Regions from separate parts of the Paenibacillus woosongensis genome, predicted to be linked through region 4. Evidence: riboswitches for the same ligand, from Rfam matches in the RefSeq annotation. Region 4 holds a riboswitch; each other region holds the start of a gene.
What was found. Region 4 has a riboswitch for cobalamin ahead of QNH46_RS07305 (ABC transporter substrate-binding protein). Riboswitches for the same ligand answer to the same signal wherever they lie in the genome.

Region 1 (4,386 bases), 890 kb from region 4:
ACGCCATTCGACAATGCCGTGCTGGGCCAGGCTTGCAGGAATGTCAATCAGCCTCTGATTGGAGCTGCCGCGATAGAGCAGGGAGGGGTCCCGTAGCTCATCAACGTAGCGTCCGTCTACTAACACTTGGCAGCGGCTTAGAAGTCCGTATTCCGGGGACTTTGCGTCTCTGGTTAATTCCTCGAACGTATAACCGCTGTAAATCCAGGCGGATATAGCGCCTGCCGCCTCGCGCAGACGATCGAGAAATGCGCTGACCTCTGCTGCCGAGAAAAAGGGGTCTCCGCCAAGAATCGACACTCCGCTAAGCAGCGGGTTGCCGGCGATGTCCCGAATGATTTCCTGTTCCCGTTCGGGAGTAAACGGCTCGCCGTAATGGAAATTCCAGGTGGCCGGACTGAAGCAGCCTTTGCAATGATGGCGACAGCCGCTTATAAAGAGCGCTGCCCGCAATCCCTCGCCTTCATTTATAGATTCCGGGTAATAGCCGCAAATATTCATGTCGAATGCTTGAGGCGATCACGAACCTCGGCCTGTTTGGCAGCGTTGAAGCGGGTCTGGAAATCCCCGGTCAAATATCCGGTTACGCGGCGCAGCCGGCGGATATGGACGTCCTGCTCGCTAGCGTTGCAGGATGGGCAGGATGCGCCAATGATTCCTTCGTAGCCGCAGCCCGAGCAGCGGTCGATCGGATGGTTGATGCTGAAATAGCTTACCTGCTGCGACAGCGCGTACTGAATGATGCGCAGGAATGCGGCCGGATTGCTGCGGGCGTTGCCGTTCAGCTCAATGTAGGAGATGGCTCCCGCATTGCACAGTCCGTGGAACGGTGCTTCCAGCTCGATTTTTTTAGCTGCGCTGATGTGGTAGTATACCGGTATGTGAAAAGAGTTCGTGTAATATTCCCGGTCAACGACGCCAGGAATTTCCCCGTAGTCAGCGCGGTCCCGTTTGGTGAATTTCCCCGACAGCCCTTCCGCCGGAGTGGCGAACAGGGTAATGTTCAGGTTGTGTCTTTCGCTCTGACGGTCGCAATAGTCGCGCATGAAGGCGATCAAATTATAGGCCTTCCTATATACATCGGTATCTTCGCCGTGATGTTTACCATACATGGCTTTCATGCATTCTGCGAGCCCGATGAAGCCGATCGACAGGCTGCCGTGCTTGAGCAGCTCTCCCACCGTATCCTCGGGGTTCAGATGCTCGCCGCCCTCCCATACACCTTCGCGCATCATGAAGTCGGAAGCCTTGGCTTTCTGGGACGATTGAATCCGGAAGCGGTGCAGCAGTCCGTCCAGCGCGATATCCATATAATGCTCCAGTTCCCGGTAGAAGCCTTGCTCATCTGCGGTCTGCCGCAGTCCTAACGCTATGCCATGCTCCAGGCCCAACTTGACCAGGTTCAGGGTGTTGAAGGACAAATTTCCTTTGCCGGACAGATGGTTGCGGCCGAAGCGGTCGCTCAGCACCCGCGTGCGGCAGCCCATCGTGGCAAATTCGGTATCCGGGTTCGCCGGATCGTAATACATCAGATTGAGCGGGGCGTCCAGATTGGCGAAATTCGGATACAGCCGTTTGGCCGAGCATTCCGCTGCTTTCAGGAACAGTTCGTAATTGGGTTCGCCCGGCTGCTGGTTCACGCCCTGCTTGCATTTAAAAATCTGAATCGGAAAAATCGGCGTTTCGCCGCTGCCAAGTCCGCGCATCGTTGCGGCAAGCAGTGAACTGATGACGAGCTGCCCTTCTATCGACGTGCATGTGCCGTAGTTGATGCTCGTAAAAGGAATTTGTCCACCCGCCCGGCTCGACATCGTATTGAGATTATGAATGAGGCTCTCGGCGGCCTGCAGTGTTTCGCTTTCGGTCTCTTTAACCGCATATTTGAAGGCCCTTGGATACTGCACCTGCAGATCAGAGCGAGCCATTGTGATCAAGCCGTAGTCCGCTGCGCTGTCTCCTTCTTCGAAGTAGTCCAATCCTTTGCGGAAATATTTGACGAAGGATTTGGTTACGTAAGGCGCCAGGTCGTGGTCCAGCTTATTGGCGGATACGCCGCCGTATTGCGCATTTTGCTGGGACTGAAAAATGATCGCCACAAGCGCCATCGCCGTCATGATCGAATTCGGCGGCCTTACGCTGCCGTTGCCGGTGTTGAACCCTTCGCGCAGCAGCTTGTCGAACGGAATGAAGATGCAGTTCGTCGTTCCGATCGCGTATTGATCCAGATCGTGCACATAGACGATATTGTCTTGAATGGCCTGAACGAGCGGCTTTGGCATGACAAAATGGTTCGCATACCATTTCGCGTACTCGCTGCCGAATTTGCTCATTTTGCCAGAGAAGCTTTCGCCGTTCAAGTTGGCGTTCTCCCGCAGCACCTCAAGATTGCTGCTTGCAACGATCTCTTCTCCTAATGTAATCACTTCATCCAGCATGTCTTGGCGGCTTGTATAAACCGGGTTCATCATCGCCATAACAAAGTTTCCCTCCCGAAAAACTACACATTACAACCATATAAAAAGGCATTTCCGATCATGCAAGGTTGGAAATGCCCGAATGCGTGTTTGAAGAAATGCCTGGATCATCCTATGAAATGCAGGATGAATGCGTATGTAAGCTGCAAGCGGACACCTACCTGTTCCTCGCAGGTTCATCTGGTATTTGGTGTCAAATTACAGAAGCGGGCAGGTCTCCTGGCTTCCGGACTTCTTCACTGACGCCTTCCCGCAGTTGGTTAATATCTGCAGTGGCATTCTATCAGTGAAGCGCTGCAAGGAGCCTTGGTAAGCTCTTGCATGCACCCGGTCACAGTGGCGGGACCGCAGCGGAATTGCACCGCACTTCCCTTTTAAGCCCCAGCCGAGAAATAGAGGGCTGGATCACCCGATTCCACTATATTTGGTTGTCTGCAACTTACATTACCCCAATATGTAGTGTTTGTAAACAGTCATCTTCACTAGCTGAAGGATGAAAAATCATGAAAAAACAGGTGAAAGCAACCCTGATGCGGCGAGTGGGAGATGAAGAGAAATTGTGAACATTTATCGCGGCAGTTCATGATCGTATTTTTTGCGCAGCTGGTTCAGCTGCTCTAATTTGCGCAGCTGGTTCAGCTGCTCTAATTTGCGCAGCTGCTGCTCCTGGTTTCTCATCCCGGCGGCAACGATCAGGATTGTACGTCGTACTGCTTCATGTTCTTGCAGCTCAAATCTCCATATAAATGAATTATGTGGATAGTTTATTATCAAATACGAAGGAGAATCCGATGAGAATAGATTTGCATACCCATGTCAAGCTTGCCAAGAAAACAGTCTTCAGCCACGCTTATTTCAAGGAAATGATGGCCGAGGCGGGAAAGAACGGGCTGGATGCCGTCGCCATGACGGAGCATTTCAACACCTGGCGGTATGAGGATATTTATGAAGTGCTGGACCGGCATTATCCCTATGAGCAAGGCTACTACTTGGCCGAGGGGATGAAGGTGTTTCCCGGCATCGGGGCGTATCAGATTGAAATTTTGCCATGCCTGCATGCGAAGGTGAAGTCAGCGAATGTGATCAAGGCGCTGTTGGAGAAGGAGCTGGCTGTCTCCGAAGAGAACAGTGGGGATTTGCGGGAGCTCGGGGAAATGGCGTAAGCGGGCGAAGATCACTTTAAAGGCAAGGTGCAGGGCCTCTTCCAGGTGCGGGAGAGGCCTGTACTTCATTCCTCCATGCAGATCATGATACGGTACTGGGTATAAGGGCGTGCCGAGTTTATTTGAAATGAAGGGGTGGAAATTGTTACAATAAGAGGCAGTATGAATGTTATTCAAAAAGTATGGAACTTCATTATAAGAAGGAGAGAGCAGTATGACGATTGCAGAGGTAACGGTGATCCCTATCGGGACGGGGTCGACCAGCTTAAGCCCGTACGTAGCCGAGCTGCAGCGGGTATTGGAGAAGCAGGAGGGCATCCAATATACGCTCACCTCGATGAGCACAATTATCGAAGGGCCGCTGGATAGCGTATTCGCTGCGATTCGCGCGATTCATGAGTCGCCGTTCCAATCCGGTGCCCAGCGGGTGTCCACTTCGATCAAAATCGATGACCGGCGCGACAAAGAGAGCTCCTCTGAGCAGAAGCTGCGTTCGGTGCAGGCGAAGCTGCAATAAATTCCTGATTTTGAGGACTTGCAAAATTTTCAGATCGAGTTATAATATTTTTTGTTTCCACTTAATTAGTGAATGTGCTGGTGTAGCTCAGTTGGTAGAGCAACGCATTCGTAATGCGTAGGTCGGGGGTTCGAGTCCCTTCACCAGCATCTTGCTAAAGTCAGGCGCAGCGCGGCTTCCGAGGTTTTCGGGGCCGCGCTTTTTTTGTGGAAAAACCTATTCTTCTAACCAT
Region 2 (4,386 bases), 1.9 Mb from region 4:
TGGGAGCTGTTCAAGCTGGGGACGATACCGGGCACGAACTTTATTATCAAAACGTCGCTGATCAAAGAAATCGGCGGTTGGGACGAGCAGGCGCTGACCGAGGATACGGCCATTTCGTTTGAAATTCTCTCCAGGGGCCAGCTTATTGCGCTGGCCCCGCAGGCCGAGGCTTACCAGCAGGAGCCGGAGCAGCTATCCGTATATATGAAGCAGCGCGAACGATGGGCCAAAGGGAACTACCAGGTCGTACTGGACAATTTTCACCACTTGTTCAAGCCTTCGAGCTGGCGCATCAAGCTGCATGTCCTTTATTATATGGCCAGCTATTTCTGGTTTCTGGTCACGATCGTGATTTCCGACCTGATCATTGTCGTCAACATCGCTTACTGGCTCATCGCTTTATTTAAACCGGAGGTGCTGTCTCCCTTTCAGTTTGAAGGCGATGTGTACATTTATCTGATCTTCGCCTGGGCGCTGATGTATTACTTGTACGTACTGCAGATCAACCTTGCCCTGGCTTCCGATATCGGGCAGAGCAACGTCCGGAACTTCGTACTGTCCTGTATTACGTATTTTACTTACGCACAGCTATTCCTTGTCATTTCACTCCGTGCCTCTTATAACATGATCATGGACAAAATCATGCATCGGGAAAGCAAGTGGTATAAGACGCAGCGGTTTGATTAGGCCGGGGAAGGCTAACGGGTTATTTGAAGAAAGCGGCCGGGCCAGAACAATTCTAGCGATGATTGGCCCAATTACCGTTATCGCGATAGCAATGCAGAAAAACCTTTGTCTAAACCCGTGAAATCTGATACAATAACCCGGAATCAAATCAATTTTATATTCTACTTATACGGTGCTGCCCATAATGTATTATGACGCAGCTTAATAGGGAAGTTCGATGAAAATTCGACGCGGTCCCGCCACTGTAACGCGGAGCTGACTATCATAAAACCACTGTTGATCATCAACGGGAAGGGGATAGTTGAAGCGATGATGCGAAGCCAGGAGACCTGCCGTGTAAGGGCTCTGTAATTTCTCACGAGGATGAGATGGAGATGTTTATTCGTGCTGCTGCCGTCGTGTTTAGTCATTGGAGCGGCCGAGTGTGTATAGTGCTACACGGACAAATCTTCGGAAACATCTTTCTCTATGGGAAAGGTGTTTTTTTTGTTGTCCACAAAAAAGGATGGTAAAGGAGAGCGGACGTTGAACAGTTGGAAGAATTGGATGAAGAGAAGCTTGCCTCTATGGATGAGCTTCATGCTGCTGTTGTCTCTAGTGAATCCTCAGCTCGCCAAGGCGGCGGGAGGAACCAGCAACACGCAGCTGAGCAGTATGATTGCGAGCACTGTGGATTACTATGCCAAGCAGTATAGTGATGCCGGCTCGACGAAACGAATCGAGTCCTGGTGGGAGCTGGTAGCTTTATGGGGCGCAGGAGAAGATTTGCAGGATGGAAGCTGGAGATTGCCTTCCTGGGAGACGACGGCGCCTAATTTAGCGGCCAATAACGGGGGAACCGAGCATATCAGATACATATTCGGGCTGCTGGCTATGGGGAAAGATCCGGCGCATGCTTGGGAGACCGATCGAAATTTATGGGCTGAGCTTGCAGCACAGCAGAATCCTGCTACAGGGGCGATCGGCGGCGTTAACAAGCATATTTGGGCTATGCTTGCTATGGATGCCGGGGTCAAACTCGGCGCGGACGTAGGCACATGGGATGCGGCGGCGGCGAAGAAAGCTTTGGACTATTTGCTATCTTGCCAATATGCGGATGGCGGATTCGGTTTAACACCGACTGGGTCGTCCGGCGATACGGACATGACCGGTATGGCGTTGCTGGCGCTTGGCAAATACCAGGGGCAGAGCGCGGTGGACAGCGCTATTCAGCGCGCAAAGGAGCTGTTGAAGCAGCGGCAGCTCGATCATGGCGGGTTTAACTCACCCGGGACATGGGGATCCGGAGACAATTCGAATAGTCTGTCGACTACAGTGTCCGGACTGGTGGCTGTAGGCGACGATGCATTATCCTCCGAGTGGATCAAGAACGGCCATTCGGTATTGGATGCCTATGCGCTGTTCCAGTTGGCTGACGGCTCCTTCAAATGGAAAGCTGCCGACACGAGAATGAACAGCATGTCTACGGAGCAGGCGCTTATTGCACTGCTCGACATCCAGCATGGGCAGTCGACCTGGTATCGTATCGCTGAAACGACGCCGGTTCAGCCGGGTATATCAGCACAGCTGCAAGTGACCGGAATGGACGGCGAGCTGTATGCGCCTCAGACTGTCACGGTAGCCTCGAACGGCGGAGAAATTACAGCGCTTGATGTGATGAAGCAGGGTCTTGATACCGCTGTGCCGCCGATCAGTTACAGCATTACGGGCAGCGGCAGCAATGCTTACGTCACGGCGATTGGCGGACAGGCCGCCGGAACTTTGGGCGGCTGGGACGGCTGGATGTACAACGTCAATGGTGTTGCTCCTTTAGTCGGAGCGGGCGATTATGTTATTCAGCCCGGCGATCAGGTACATTTCTATTACAGCCGCTGGGCGAGCATAACGCCAGCAGCATCTGAAATCAGTCATGGAGCCTTGAACCCGGCGATTGAAATCAAGCTGGTAGGAGATACATTTACGCCGGCTGCAGAGCAGGCAAATCACTGGCTTATTGACACTGGTACGACAGGGCTGCAGGTTGCGGGCGTAACCCTGCTCAATAACCAGCTGGCTAACATTGCCCTTACAGGCCAAGCAGCCGAAGGCACAATATCCGTGCAGGCATTGGCAGATGCCTTGGCCGGGCAAAGCGACAGCGAGGCAGTGAACGTAGTTGTTCCGGCTTCCTCCGGGCCGGTTCACGAACGGATCATTTCAATTCCAGATGGTGAGACTCATTTTGAGAACGGGTCATATGGAGATCCGTTGACAGAAGACAGGGTCATCCTAGAGTTTACTAAAGCGCAATTGCCGCAGGTCACTTCAGTTACAGACAGTACGTATTTTGATATTGCACCAAATACTGAGGTCATTACATCAGGCTGGAATCGCCAGATTCAACTGCCGAGCAAGCTGAGCTCCACGGATAACTCGTTGATTAATAAGGTAAACGCCGTATTGTCTTTAACGAACGAGGAACTTACTCAGATTGCGATTCGCGTGAAGATCGGCGGCAGTGATCGGATTGATTTCAGCCGTCATGTAACGTTGAAGCTGATTGGGCAGGGCAGCAGGCATGCCGGCTGGATCGGCAGCGATGGAAGCTTCCATCCGATTCCGAAATACAACGACTCCTCGCAAGGAACGGAAGATGTATATGCCTATGCAGACGATCGTGGGGATTTAGTCATCAAGACAACGCATTTCACGGAGTTCATCGCTTACGACCTGAAGACCAAGGATACTCCTGGACAAGGAGGTAGTCCGGGCAACGGCGGTACCACTCCTGGCAATGGCGGAGCTCCCGGCAATGGGGAAGGCACGCCTGGCAATGGCGGCAATCCGGGTACAGGAGGCGGCATAGTAACTCCTCCAGCTGTGCGTACAATTACTTTGTCTGTAGAGAAACACACGATTGGCGAAGGTGACATTATTGCGCCTGTCACGGTTACGCTCCAGGATGGAGATACCGCATTTACAGTCCTAAAGAGAGCGCTGCAAGGGCGCGGTATTTCTATGAATTACATCGGTTCAGATGCTACCCTTTATGTTCAAGCAATAAACGGTTTAGGCGAGTTTGACAAAGGGCCTGTGAGCGGCTGGATGTATCAGGTAAACGGGGTATTTCCAAATTACAGCGCAGGACTGTATACGCTGCAGAACGGCGATGTTCTCCGCTGGCGTTATACTACAAATCTCGGCAAAGATCTTGAAGACGAAGACGCCGGACAAGGAGCACCGGGCGCCGGAGCACCTGGAGCTGGCGGGCCTGCTGGCATTGGCGCTGCCGAAGGAGCCTTAGGACAAGCCGCAGCGGCAACGCCGGAGCAGCAAACGGCTTCTCTGGAGCGTATCAAGTCAGCAATTGCTAAGGCTTCGGCTTGGATTTTGAACAATCGCAGTTTCGCCAAGCACGATAATTTTAACGACTGGGACGCTTTGGCCTTAGCTCGCTCCGGCAAGCAAGTGCCTGCGGAGTATTACTCGGTGCTCGAGAGCCATGTTCGCGAGAACAACGGTGATTTCCGCTTAGTGACGGACTACGAGCGCATGGTGCTGGCTGTTGCCGCAATCGGCAAGGACCCGCGCAGCGTAGCGGGGACAGACTTGCTGGAGAAAATCTACAACAATGCGCGCATGATGAATCAGGGTACAAACGGACTCGTATTCGCTTTGCTGTCCCTAGATGCAGCCAAGGCGGATATTCCAAACGATGCG
Region 3 (4,386 bases), 830 kb from region 4:
TATCCGTACGTTCGAATTCGCCATGTACGAGCACATCGATGCCAATTTCCTCCTGGAGGGAAATCCACTGTTGAATATGCTCCTTAATAAAGGATTCGTATTGCTCCTGGCTCCAATCCCCTTTGCGCCATTTCTGACGGGCGGAGCGAACCTCTGCCGTCTGCGGAAAACTGCCGATGGTCGTCGTCGGAAGCAGCGGCAAATGCCATTTCTCTTTCTGTTTTTTGCGGCGAATGGCGAACTCGCTTCCCCTCGCAGCCGGTTCAGAGGCGATTTTCTCTACCGCGGCCGCTACGTTTGCCCGGTTGCGAGCTGGATCCTTGGCCAGATTATCGAGGGCGATGCGATTGCTTTCGAATATCCCCTTCACACTGTCAATGCCTGTACTCACCGCAGCGCTCAATGCGACGACTTCACCCAGCTTCTCTTCGGCAAAGGACAAAGCGTCGCGAAGCACGGCCACCAGCGTCTGCTCCTGCTTAGCCGACACGGGCACATGCAGGAGGCTGCAGGACGGCTGCACGATAACCTCGGAATCCGCAGCCATTTCCAGGATTTCAAGTAACAGCTGCTTCTGGCGGTACAAGTCCGTGCGCCAAATATTGCGTCCATCGACCATGCCCGCTCCAAGCGTCTTGCCCGCCGGGAATCCAAATTTACGCAGGGCAGCCAGGTTGCCGTCCAGCCCATGAATGAAGTCAAGTCCGATGCCGGCAACAGGCAAAGACACGACCTCCTCATAACGGTCCACCGCTTCGAAATACGTTTGCAGCAGAATGGAAATTTGCGGAGCCTTGCGCTGAATTGTTTCGTAAATGGCTCTTACCCGCGTTATATCCTCGGCCGACACAGAGGTCACCAAAGACGGCTCGTCCACTTGAACCCAGGCTACACCTTCTGCGGCGAGCTCTTGAAGTACTTGAACATATAGCGGCAGCAGCAGCTCGACCCAATGATCCCACTCCGTCGCTTCGTTAAACCCTTTCGATAGCTTGAGGAAGGAGTAAAGCCCGATCAGCACAGGTCTTCCATCGATCCCCAGTTTCTCTTTGGCTTCGCGGTAAGCAACCAGCGGACGGTTTACCGTTAGCTGCGGTTTTCTGCCGCCTAGCTCCGGAACAATATAATGATAGTTCGTGTTGAACCATTTCGTCATTTCACTGGCCGGCGCTTCTTTATTTCCCCGGGCGATGGCATAATACGTGTCCAGAGATACCTCGCCGCCGCTATAGGAGAACCGCTCCGGGACAAGGCCGAACATAACGGCCATATCGAGGACATGATCGTAATACGTAAAATCGCCTACAGGGATGATCTCGATCCCCTGATCCCGCTGCTGCCGTAAATTATGAAGCCGTATTTCCGTTAATTGCCCGTGCAGCTGCTGCTCGTCCAGTTTGCCAGTCCAATAGGCTTCAATCGCTTTTTTCCATTCCCGTTGTCCGCCGATTCTCGGATAACCTAAATTTCCGCTTTTTACCGTATGACTCATTCACAATTCCTCCCCAGTGTAAGTTCTTCCAATAACAAAAAGGGTCCCCTATAGCTGGAATGGCTAAAGAGGACCCTCGTCTACTGCGCGATGGCTCAAATCTTTAACACCTCCCTATCTCCCGTAGGTACAGCAGTGCTGACAGAACAGGCAGGTCTCCTGGCTTCAGAATCATAACTGGACAGCTGCCTTCCCAATGACGGATCATCAGTGGCACCCATGCTCCCAGCTCCTCTGTTACAGTGGCGGGACCGCGCCGGCATTGCACCGGACTTCCCTTTTAAGCTTCAATCGACGGTGATTGAAGCACCTGTTCCCACAATATTCGGTTATGAATATACAATTTATGTTACTTCATGTTGTCAAATAATACAATACAAATCGGATTAGTCCTAGAATAAATATGTCCTATTTATGCACAAAACTCAATAATTATCGGCAACAGCCTTGTTCAACATACCGATGCAGCGGTCTAAATCGACCTTAACCTGCTTCTTGTACAGCTCGGCCTTCTCATGTCCGTCATCGGTAAAATCATAGAGTACGATTTCTTGGAAATCCACGCTGGGATCATTCCCTTTCAGATGCTTCGAGCGATACAGTACCCCTTCCTGCACGAGCTCATGAAGGGCCCGGTATATTTCGCTCTGCGGAGGAACATAGCCAAACGGCTTGAACTCTTCCTTCAACTCTTCAAGCATCTGGTAACCGTAGCCCCTTCGCTGCTCTACCATCGAAATCAAATAGAGCTTGATATATGCCCGTTGTGCAATCATAAAGGCCATCGTTCCACCTCCTGCTCTTTCTTCAAAGTATAGAATAGCTGTGAATTTTTCACAATAGCCGTCCAACAGCTCTTTTAATACGATAGATTAGTTGCTAAGTGCCGTAGTAGGAAGCAGGATTGGCAAATAGGAGCAAAATAGCTTTTTGGGTTACTATTGTGAATTTTTCACATGATGAAATTTGATAATTAGGAGCTAGCTTTCGATCCAACCTTGCTCCAAAGCATATCTCGTCAATTGCACGCGGTTTTCCAAATGCAGCTTTTGCAAAATGTTTTTCAAGTGGTTTTTGACCGTCTGATCGGAAATTTGCAGTTCCTTGGCGATTTCCCGGTTGGTCAACCCTTTGGCGACCCAGTTCAAAATCTCGCGTTCCCGGCTCGTAAGCGGGTGATCAGCGCTGTTATTTTTCTTGGACAGCGGAAATTCCTGAAGAATCCGGAAAGCCAGCTCACTGGACAGCGGGGCTTCGTCACTGGCGACCGCCCGCAAATATTGCAGCCAGGTGCCCGGCTCCAGGTTCTTCAGCAAATAGCCCTGCGCTCCCTGCTTCAGCGCTTCAAACAGATGAGCTGCATCGTCGGAGACGGTGATCAGCACAATTTTGACGTAAGGATATTTCAGCTTAATTTCCCTCGTTGTTTCCAAACCGTCTTTGCCCGGCATATGGATATCCATCAATATAAGATCAGGCATCCACAGCTCTGTCTGCAGCAGGGCTTCGTCTCCATTCTCGGCATATCCGATAATTTCAAAGCAGTCATCGTCCGACAATATTTCACCGATGGCCTCGCGGGCATGGGGATGATCGTCAACGACTAACACTCTTACCTTCATGGCCTAGTCTCCTTCATAATAATGTTACTTGTGCTTGCTTCAAGCTGGCTGGCGTACTCCACCGAATATACGCCATAGACCTGAGCCTGGCAAGCTTTGCGGTAAAGCAAATAGCAGGATCCTCATCCATTTCCGAACAGGGCCAAGCCGAGGGGGTCTTGGAAATGAGACAAATTCTGCACATACCATAAACAAACAGGACGCAAAAATGCAAGGTACAAAAATAGAGCCCGAGAGCATCCGCTTCGTCTTGCGGATGGCTGCCCATGGCTCCAAGCTTCCAGTCATCTATTCCGTAAATAAATGAGGTTCATTTCGGGCGCACTCGATTCGTCGCCGTGGCCTGAAGCGGGTCATCCGGCCAATAATGCTTCGGGTAGCGGCCCTTCAAATCCTTCTTCACCTCGAAATAAGCGTTGTCCCAAAAACTCCGCAAATCGGCCGTAACCTGTACGGGACGCCTAGCTGGTGACAGCAGGTGCATGATAACCGGGACCTTTCCGTAGCCGATGCGAGGCGTGTCCATCATGCCGAATAGCTCCTGCAGACGGACTGCGGCATATGGCTCTCCCTGATCATAATGGATCTGAACTCGGGAGCCGCTGGGTACTGACAAATGCGTTGGCGCCTGTGCATTCAATTCCTGCTTCAGCTCCCACCCCAGCTCATTATCAAAAATCGCCGCCAGGGACAGGGACTGCAAGTCCGATCGTTTGCGAAAATGGGCGATGTAAGGCGCGAGCCATACTCCCGCAGATTCCGCCAAAGCTTCGTCGGAGAAATCCGGCCAGCGCTCGCTCAGCTTGCGGAGAAATCCGATGCGGGCCTGCAGCTGCCGAGCCTTGTCATTCCAAGGCAGAATCCCCACGCCAAGCGTTGCTACGGCATGCAGCAGCGCCTTCGTCAAATCCTCGGCCACAGGCTGAACCGGCTGTTCCCGAAGCACAATCGCCCCTAGCGTCTCCCGCAGACGAACACGGACGGTCCCTGCTTCCTCATCCCATTCCGCCTGTCTCTCTTCCCGGATATGTTCACCGTAATACTGCGTCAAATCATCCCGTTCCAGGGGAGCAGCCAATAAAATCCGCCCCTCTGTCCCTTCATCATCAACTTCTGCAACAGCTAGATAGAGAGATTCTCCAAGATGCTGCTTCCTGGCGAAGACAGCGCCGCGGCCGCTGCGCAGCAAATATCTGCCGTCAGCTCTGCGTTTGGCGATCCGGTCTGGATATGCAAACGACACCAGCAGGCCGCAAGCCTCAAACCATTGCT
Region 4 (4,386 bases):
AGAAGGAGCTTGGGGGCGTTTCTTTCTCTTCGGTATATTGCAGCGATCTGCTGCGCTGCCGCCAGACCCTGGAGAGGGTCAGGCCAGATCTTGCCGGGAAGGCTGTATACGACTCGCGCCTGCGGGAGATGAACTTTGGGCAATGGGAAGGGCAGACGTATGAAATGCTCAAGGATAACCTGGTTTATCGCGCCTGGATTGATGATCCGGTATCGGTAACTCCACCCGGCGGGGAAACGTGGGACGATTTTCACCAGCGGGTAAGAAGTATCTATGAGGAGTGGGTCAACCTGGCGCAACGTAACCCATGCCCAGATCATAACATGGGGCAGCGGATTCTTGCTGTCACACATGGGGGCGTCGTCTCGCTCGCAGCCTCATTGCAGCGTCCTGGAACGGGATTTTGGGATACGGCTGTCGAAGCTGGAGGCGTACTTCGGCTTGGAATCGGAGAGAGAGCTGCAGCGGATTAGCGGATCAGGAGTATTACGATACGTCCCAACAGCATAAGGCGTTGCTTGTGCAGGAGAAAATAAATCAAAGCTGATTATTATGCATCAATACCGACAAAGGAAGTGATGGGCATGCCAGAAACAAGAACGGGAACATCCGTGCAACTGGCGGTTAGTGTGCTAGATCTGGTTCCCCGGTTGCCCGGGTATTCGGATGAAGAGGCGTTAAGACAAGCTGTGTCTTTGGCACAGCATGCCGAAAAATGGGGCTACACCCGGTATTGGACGGCTGAGCATCACGATATGCCCGGGCTGGCCTGTACTTCGCCTGAGGTGCTGCTGGCCCATGTCGGAGCAAAGACAGAGCGGATTCGCCTCGGTTCGGGGGCCGTTCTGCTGCCCCACTACAGTCCGCTGAAAGTAGCAGAGTGGTTCCGGCTGCTGGCTGCATTATATCCGGGCAGGATAGATTTGGGACTGGGACGGGCTCCAGGTGGAGAAGCGCACACTGTTATGGCTCTTAGCGGCAATTTTTTAGCACGGGTTGCTGAGCTGCCGAAGACGATCGCTTCGCTGCTGGAGCTGCTCCAGGACGCTTACGAGTATGAGGGGCATGCCGTAACCGCACGGCCGCAGCCGCAAATCGGACCAGCGGTCTGGATGCTCGGAACGAACAAGAAAAGCGCGGAATACGCGGCCAAATTTGGAACGGGTTATGTTTTTGGACAGTTTATGAGCGAGCGTGACGGCGTAGACATATTGGCCGCCTATCGGGCAGATTTTACGCCCTCTGCGCTGCAAAGCGCGCCAAAGACGCTACTGGCCGTTAGCGTAATTTGCGCAGGGACGGAGAGTGAAGCTGCGCATTGGGTACAGGTGCTCGATGAGACGGCAAGACAAACGGGGTGGGGTTCGTTCCGAAGCATAAGCGGTACGCCGCATAGCGTGCATAAGCAGCTTAAAGATATGCAGTGCGAATACGCCAATGACGAATTTCTGATCGTTTGCCCTATTCCTGACTATGCGGCAAGGCTGGAATGCTACAGACTGCTGGCCGAGGCTTTACGGGGGGTGGCGGCGTTTGATGGTGCGTAATAGTGACCCGTATATCGCTGTAAAGGAAACTTGATCCGTGCAGACGGGCAGAAGTGAGTTCATGGTTGGGAGCGAGATTTATATGTATAAAGAAAACAGCTGCGGTTACATTTACACTTACGCCAGCCATGAGAATGAGCGGCGGCTATGCGAAATGGAGCTCGCGGCTTTGTTTGGACATTCGCCGAATACGGAAGGGTACATCGCAACGGACAAACGGATGGATCCGAGCCGCAGTCCATTTATTTCATACCGGATAGATATCCTGCTTACTGGAGATGATCCGGACAGCGTGGCCATGCAAGCGGCCGAGCTTGATCTTCAGGGCAAAACATTTAAAGTCGTATGCATAAAGCTGGGCGGCATGCTTGCATTTAGCTATGAGGAGCAGCGCGAGCTCGAGCGGCAGATCGGCGGTCGGATTCGCGGTAGAGCGGATATGCGCAATCCCGAGGTGACGTTCGGCCTAATGTTCGTTGATGGGGGCTGGCTGCTTGGAATATGCCATGCGGCAGAGTCCGTTTGGCTGCGCCATAAGAGCAAGCCGCGCAATTATTCCACAGGACTGAGCACGGCTGTCGCCAGGGCTTTGGTGAACATCGCGGTGCCCGAGCCGTACGCTGTCAAGGCCATCGACCCATGCTGCGGGATGGGAAATGTGCTGATCGAGGCGTTATCGATGGAGATCGATATCGTGGGCCGGGATATTAACCCGTTGGCGGTCCGGGGAGCGAGAATCAATTTGCGCCATTTCGGATACAGCGATGATCGGGTCAGCCTGGGCGATCTGAATGAAGTAGGCGAGCTTTACGATGCGGCTATCGTGGACATGCCGTACAATTTATGCTCCGTACTGTCACCCGGGGAGCGCGGCGAAATGCTGCGCAGCATAAGACGGTTTAGCCAAAGGACAGTCATCGTTTCCACGGAGCAGCTGGAGAAGGAGATCGTTGACGCCGGTTTTCGCATTCACGATTACGGAACGGTCAGCAAAAGTTCTTTTGTCAGACATATTTGGGTTTGCGGAGCTAATCGGTAAGGGATGAATGATTGTCATCTGTGCGGTTTTCCCCTATAATCCAATACAGACGAAGATGTATGAATGCCTAGTGCCAAATGGAAAAACCGTAGGTCCCAAGGCGGCGCTTGTCCGCAAGCTTCCGCCACGGGTTAATAGGGAAGCCGGTGCAATTCCGGCACGGTCCCGCCACTGTAAACAGGGATGAAGCTCATGATATGCCACTGTCATTCGTTAAACCCGCACTCTGCCTTACTTTGAAGGTAGTTGCTGGAAAGGGACACGCGAAGATGGGAAGGCGAGCCGAATCGGCAACCTGGAGTCAGGAGACCTGCCTATGGGAATCAAGAGACGGTCCTTCGAGGAAAGGATACGTTCTGCTAAAAGAGCTATGCTGCGGACAAGCTGGGTGGCTTGTACCGTACATGGACTTGTTTGTAGACGTAGCCCGATCCTGCACGGATGGGGCTTTTTCCTGTCTTTTTGCTGTATTTCCATTGAGAACGGGCTTTTCATGTACAAACTATACGCCTTCTAAGGAGAGAGAGAATTCATGAACAAATTTAGAAAGTTCTGGGGGATTTGGCTTCTAGCAATCATGCTCGTCGTGATGGCTGGCTGCGGCAAGGATGCGGCAGGCACGAACACTGGAAATGCTCCAGCTCAGCAGGAACAGAACGCTCAAACCGGACAGGGGGTGCAGGGGGATTCTGCGTCTGATGCGCAGCGCACAGCCTATCCGTTGACCGTGAAGGATGTTACTGGCGCGGAATTCACTTTCGAAGCTGCGCCGCAAAGAATCGTTTCGCTGGCTCCATCGGAGACGGAAGGATTATTCGCGCTTGGGCTGGATGAGCAAATCGTAGGTGTGTCCGATGTCGACGATTATCCCGAAGCGGTGAAGGACAAGCCGCGGATGGGCGGGTTCCAGGTCAACGTTGAGGCGGTCATCGCCGCCAAGCCGGATCTGGTGCTGGCCGGCAATCTGATCGCCCCGGCAACCGTAACAAGCCTTACCGATCTCGGAATCAAGGTTTATCAATCGAATCCGACCAATCTGGACGAAACGCTGGCGAATATTAGAGCCGTAGGGGAAATTACCGACCGGCAGAAGGAAGCCGAGGAAGTTGTCGCCCAAATGGAGAAAGAACGCGATATGGTCTTGGATGCCGTTAAGTCCTTGACTCCGGAACAGAAAATGAAAGTCTACATCGAGTTTTCGCCAGGCTGGACCGTTGGGAAAGGCGTGTACATGGACGAACTGATTACGCTGGCCGGGGGAGAGAACGTAGCTTCCGATCTGGAAGGCTGGAACGAAATCAATGAAGAGAACATCATTAAAGCCAACCCGGACGTTATTCTGTTTGCCAAAAATGTCGTCGACGAGAACAACAAGACGATTGGAGATATGATTAAAGCACGTGGTGGCTGGGATCAAATTACGGCCGTAAAAGAAGACCGTGTCATCGGCCTGGATGATAACCTGCTCAGCCGTCCTGGCCCGCGCGTGACCCAGGGATTGATTGAAATGGCACGGGCCATTTATCCGGAATTGATCCAGCAATGATGAATAAATTGGCGGGATACGGAACGGCGGGTTTGGTACTTCTGGCTGTTACGCTGCTGGTCTGCATCGGCGTTGGTTCCGTTTTTCTGCCGACCGGCGAGATTATCGGCATTTTGCTTCACCGCCTGCCATGGATCGGCAGCATGATTACGCCGGACTGGGACGTCTCGGCAGAGCAGATCGTTATGCAGGTACGGCTGCCGCGCGTACTGCTCGGCATGCTGGTCGGCGCTTCTTTGGCGGTGGCGGGGGCC

Region 1: it holds a riboswitch for cobalamin, as region 4 does, so the genes downstream of both, QNH46_RS03360 (anaerobic ribonucleoside triphosphate reductase) here and QNH46_RS07305 (ABC transporter substrate-binding protein) in region 4, are expected to answer to the same signal.
Region 2: it holds a riboswitch for cobalamin, as region 4 does, so the genes downstream of both, QNH46_RS23225 (S-layer homology domain-containing protein) here and QNH46_RS07305 (ABC transporter substrate-binding protein) in region 4, are expected to answer to the same signal.
Region 3: it holds a riboswitch for cobalamin, as region 4 does, so the genes downstream of both, metE (5-methyltetrahydropteroyltriglutamate--homocysteine S-methyltransferase) here and QNH46_RS07305 (ABC transporter substrate-binding protein) in region 4, are expected to answer to the same signal.

The regions. Positions count from the first base shown of each region.
Region 1 is NZ_CP126084.1:772,038-776,423, forward strand. Features, by position in the region: gene nrdG (anaerobic ribonucleoside-triphosphate reductase activating protein) at 1-501, opposite strand, end outside; gene QNH46_RS03360 (anaerobic ribonucleoside triphosphate reductase) at 498-2,474, opposite strand; cobalamin riboswitch at 2,667-2,902, opposite strand; gene QNH46_RS03365 (hypothetical protein) at 3,266-3,637, shown strand; gene QNH46_RS03370 (MTH1187 family thiamine-binding protein) at 3,852-4,154, shown strand; tRNA gene QNH46_RS03375 (tRNA-Thr) at 4,231-4,303, shown strand.
Region 2 is NZ_CP126084.1:5,048,215-5,052,600, reverse strand. Features, by position in the region: gene QNH46_RS23230 (glycosyltransferase family 2 protein) at 1-687, shown strand, start outside; cobalamin riboswitch at 841-1,038, shown strand; gene QNH46_RS23225 (S-layer homology domain-containing protein) at 1,213-4,386, shown strand, end outside.
Region 3 is NZ_CP126084.1:2,495,891-2,500,276, reverse strand. Features, by position in the region: gene metE (5-methyltetrahydropteroyltriglutamate--homocysteine S-methyltransferase) at 1-1,492, opposite strand, end outside; cobalamin riboswitch at 1,625-1,821, opposite strand; gene QNH46_RS11410 (replication termination protein) at 1,918-2,277, opposite strand; gene QNH46_RS11405 (response regulator) at 2,473-3,114, opposite strand; gene hrpB (ATP-dependent helicase HrpB) at 3,425-4,386, opposite strand, start outside.
Region 4 is NZ_CP126084.1:1,665,065-1,669,450, forward strand. Features, by position in the region: gene QNH46_RS07290 (histidine phosphatase family protein) at 1-473, shown strand, start outside; gene QNH46_RS07295 (LLM class flavin-dependent oxidoreductase) at 585-1,547, shown strand; gene QNH46_RS07300 (THUMP domain-containing class I SAM-dependent methyltransferase) at 1,630-2,586, shown strand; cobalamin riboswitch at 2,660-2,918, shown strand; gene QNH46_RS07305 (ABC transporter substrate-binding protein) at 3,119-4,132, shown strand; gene QNH46_RS07310 (FecCD family ABC transporter permease) at 4,129-4,386, shown strand, end outside.